2 regions of the Synechococcus sp. W65.1 genome follow, and region 2 is predicted to be linked to the other one. Evidence: predicted binding sites of a transcription regulator. Region 2 holds the regulator's gene; the other holds the start of a gene.
The links. The regulator HrcA, encoded in region 2, represses chaperone genes, less so after heat shock. The targets are predictions, from matches to a motif close to TTAGCACTCNNNNNNNNNGAGTGCTAA.

Region 1 (2,198 bases), on a different contig from region 2:
GCTCAGCTTCGAAACTGAGAACGGTATCCAGCATCTGGTGGTGCCGCCGGGGCCGGAGTTGGTGGTTAACATTGGCGACAGCGTCAAAGAAGGGGATCCGGTTACCAACAACCCCAACGTGGGCGGCTTTGGCCAAGTGGAGCGGGATCTGGTGCTGCAGAGCCCGGATCGGGTGAAGTGGATGGTGGCCTTCCTGGCGGCAGTGGCTATCACTCAGCTCCTCTTGGTACTCAAGAAAAAGCAAGTGGAACTTATTCAGGCGGCAGAACTTTTGGGCTAGCCCCACCCTTCCCATCATTCCCAGCACCCCGGAACCAGCCGGGGTGTTTTTTCTAAGGAATCCTCAGCTCTCCCACCATCACCAGCACTGCCTGCCCGGCAATCTCCACCCGAGCGCCGAGATAGCGACACCAGAGCTCACCCCCCCGCCTCGAGAGCTGCCGCACCCTGAGCTCAGTTCGACCCAGCCGCTCCGACCAATAGGGCGCCAACAGACACTGGGCAGAGCCGGTTACGGGATCCTCCGAGATCCCCAAGCGGGGGGCGAAAACGCGGCAAACAAAATCCGCTCCCTCCTCCAAATCTGCTCCGGCAGCGGTGACGATTAACCCGGAGACAGAGAGCGCCTCCACCTGAGCCCAATTCGGCTGGACTTGCCGCACCTGCTGCGCCGAAGCCAGCACCGCTACCCCCATGCTGCCGCGGTACAACTCTAGAGGAGGGATCCCCAAGGCCGCCGCCACCTGTTCTTGCGCTTCCAGCCAAGGTTGGGGAGTCTGGGAGGGGAAATCCATCGCTAGCCGCTTTCCTTGCTGCCGCACCAACACCTGGCCACTGCGGGTGGAGAAGGCCACCTCCTGAGCTTCTGGGTGAACTTCGCTCAAGAGCACATGGGCAGCAGCTAGGGTGGCGTGCCCACAGAGATCCACTTCCGTTGTGGGGGTAAACCAGCGCAGGCTGTAGTGGGGGAGGCCATCCCAGGATCCCTGGGGCAGCAAAAAAGCTGTTTCCGACAGATTGTTCTCTGCCGCAATTGCCTGCAACAGCTCCTGCGGCAGCTCCTGGGACAGCAAGCAAACCGCTGCCGGATTGCCCCTAAAGGGCACTGCCGTAAAGGCATCCACCTGAAACAAGGGAATTCGCACCGCCTCTCCTCCCCCAAAAGGCGCAGAGGAAGTCGGGAGATCCACACCCAACCGCCTCGTCTGTCGTTGCAGCTATTGTCAGGCTGCAGAGCTGGCTGATAAACTAGCACTCGGAAGCCGAGAGTGCTAAAGCCTCAACGGATGCAAGTTTAGTTGACTCCTCAATCACCCTTTGACTTCCTGCCATAGGCATCACGGAGGACACTTAGTATGGCTGCAGTAACGCTGAACGTCTCTACGCTGAAACCGCTGGGCGACCGTGTGCTGGTGAAAGTTGCCCAGCAGGATGAGAAAACCGCAGGCGGGATCTTTTTGCCTGACACTGCCAAAGAGAAACCCCAAGTAGGGGAAGTGGTTGCGGTCGGTCCTGGCAAGCGCAATGACGATGGCAAGGTTATTCCAATAGAGCTGAAAGTAGGCGACAGAGTGCTCTACTCCAAGTACGCCGGCACGGAGGTGAAGCTGGGTACCGAGGAGTATGTGCTGCTAGCTGAGCGGGACATCCTCGCCATTGTTCAGTAGTTCTAGCAAGAGGCGGCAAGTGCTGTAAAAGAGATCAACTGCTGCTAGCTTCTAGCTTATCCTTCGTTGGCTGACCGTTGGAGGTTGACTATGGCTAAGTCGATTATTTTCAGCGAAGAAGCCCGTCGCGCTCTTGAACACGGCATGGACATTTTGGCAGAGGCCGTAGCCGTTACCCTTGGCCCCAAAGGGCGCAACGTGGTGCTGGAGAAAAAATTTGGCGCACCCCAGATTGTTAACGATGGGGTAACCATTGCCAAAGAAATTGAGCTGGAAGACCACATTGAAAACACGGGAGTTTCTCTCATCCGTCAAGCTGCCTCTAAGACCAATGACATCGCTGGCGACGGCACCACTACAGCTACGGTCTTGGCCCACGCCATGGTGAAAGAAGGGCTCAAGAACGTGGCTGCTGGCGCCAACCCCATCGCCCTCAAGCGCGGCATTGACAAGGCAGTGAAGTTCCTAGTGGACAAAATTGCCGAACACGCCCGCCCAGTAGAAGACTCCAAAGCCATTGCCCAGGTGGCG
Region 2 (2,198 bases):
CGGCAAAACTCCTCTGTTTCCCACCGGAAAAGGCCTAGGAGAGGCCGCACCAGCCAGGCGGAGAAGGGATCCCGCTCGTCCAAACGCCGCCGCCAATCCAGACTAGCTAGCCCAGCTGCCCCTGTGCCCCGCAGCAGGTTCCACAAGAACGTCTCCGCGCGGTCACTGGCGGTGTGTCCCGTAACCACTGCCTCGCAATTCCAGGTGCGCGCCCATTTGTCCAGCTGTTGGTAGCGCCAAACTCGGGCCCCCGCCTCATCCCAGCGGATGGGATCGGCAGTTTCAATGGCATGAGGCAGGCCCTGCTGCTGCAGCCACTCTTGCAAGAAGCAAGCACACGCCGTTTCATCCTCCGACCAGCGGTGGTTACAGTGCAGGACAAAGATCTGCCAGTTCCAGCGCCGCTGCAGATCGCGCAGGATCTGGAGCAGACAGAAAGAATCTTGCCCGCCGGAAAAGGCCACTAGCAGCCGCTGGCCGGGGCGCAGCAGTTGCCGCTCGCGGATGGCACACTGAACGCGTAGGTGAAGAGGGGAGAGTCTGGCCACGGTGGGCGATTGCTCTTGGGAACTTGCACCTAGACTTCCTAGGCCAGAGCCCGCGTGAGATGGGAGGCCACCGTCTGCACTGCCGCAATGCTCCGCTCGTAGGCCATCCGCGTTGGCCCCAGCACGGTAACCGTCCCCAGCGGCGCCGAGCGACGGCGGTAGACTGAGGCGATAACCGTGCAGTGGCGCAGAGACTCTAGCGGATTCTCGCTGCCAATGTAGATGACCACGGGGATGGTGTGGAAGGGATCGCCAGAGGAGGGCGGGGCAGAAGGAGTAGCCTCGCTAGAGATCTGGCCATCTGGGGGGCTGGTAGTATAGAGCCCAATCATCCCTTGCAGTTGCTCGGATCCCGCCTCAATCAACTGGGCCACCGCTTGCACCCGTTGGGTCTGAGAAAACTCTGGCTGCCGCATCAGCTCTGTCATGCCTGCGCTAAACACAGGCCCCAAAGAGGGCCGCAGGTAGCGCTGGACCACTGAGCGCAGCAGTTGCTGCAGCCACTGGCTGTAGGCGCGAAACTCTTCGTCCAGCTTTAGCCAGCTCAGATCCTGCAGCTCGGCAAAAGTCTTGCCCCGCAGCTTGAGGGTGAGAAAGTTGCTCAGTAGCTGCAGCTCGTCTTCCAAATCCTCATAGCGGCTGTCGGGCCATGCCGGTGGGCTGACCAGGGCTGAATGGGCTTGGTAGGAATCGGTAACCACCACCACCATCACCCGTCCCGGCCCTACCGACAGCAGCTGCACGTGGTGAATGGCTACAAGGGGCCCCTGAGGTGGGGTGATGAGGGCAATGCAGCCGCTCACGTGGGCCAGAAGCTGCGCCACCCTCTGGAGGAAACTGTCGAGGTCGTCTCCCAGCTCGCGACTAACCTGATCCAACAGCCGCTGCAGCGCAGGGTGGGGCTCTGGCTGGGGAGCGTCGTCGGGGATCCCCTCCATGCCGACGGAGGTCAACAAATCGTTGACATAAACCCGATAGCCAAAGTCGGAAGGGATCCGACCGGCAGAGGTGTGGGGCTGGAACAGCAACCCCGCCTGCTCAAGAGTGGCTAAGTCGTTGCGAATGGTGGCTGTGCTTACCCCAAAGTTATACGACTGAGCCAAAGTCTTGGAACCGACAGGTTCAGCCGTTGCAATGTAGCTGCGCACTGTCGCCCAGAGAATCTTCCGCTGGCGGGGAGTCAGTTCAAGTTTCATGGCCGCTCAAAAGAATCTAGTTAACCCGTATCTCAAAGCAGACTGCCAAGCAACCGGTAGATTCCTGTTGAGGACTGAGATACCAATCTAAATGAACCTTTAGTCTACCTAACGCTTCGTATTGATGAATTGATAATTTTTGACTTTTTGACAATTTAATTAACCTCGCTGGGGTGGACTGCCTGGCAAGGAAAGCTGCAAAATACCGACAGAGGCGTTGGGTTCGCCCTAAGCTTTCCCCAGAGCTGCTACTTCTGGGGCAACAGGGCTTACCTTTATCCCCTTTGTAACCTTTTGTTCTGAGGTTGCTCCAGGAGCTGAGAGTTCGCCTAGCTGCTCTGAGGGTAGCCGTTTTGGGGGGCAGGGGAAGATTCCGTTGATAAGCAAAGGCCTGGGAGTATCGAGCTCCGCTAGAGGCTTGGGGGATCCCCCTGCTCCTTGCTAGCGCAACTGG

Region 1: the regulator HrcA is predicted to act here: its motif matches at 1,249-1,275, upstream of groES (co-chaperone GroES).

Annotation. Positions count from the first base shown of each region.
Region 1 is NZ_JANSHI010000016.1:37,971-40,168, forward strand. Features, by position in the region: gene NW806_RS09380 (apocytochrome f) at 1-280, shown strand, start outside; gene NW806_RS09385 (PhzF family phenazine biosynthesis protein) at 333-1,145, opposite strand; gene groES (co-chaperone GroES) at 1,356-1,667, shown strand; gene groL (chaperonin GroEL) at 1,758-2,198, shown strand, end outside.
Region 2 is NZ_JANSHI010000001.1:55,299-57,496, reverse strand. Features, by position in the region: gene tilS (tRNA lysidine(34) synthetase TilS) at 1-548, opposite strand, end outside; gene hrcA (heat-inducible transcriptional repressor HrcA) at 587-1,744, opposite strand; gene NW806_RS00280 (endonuclease MutS2) at 2,186-2,198, opposite strand, start outside.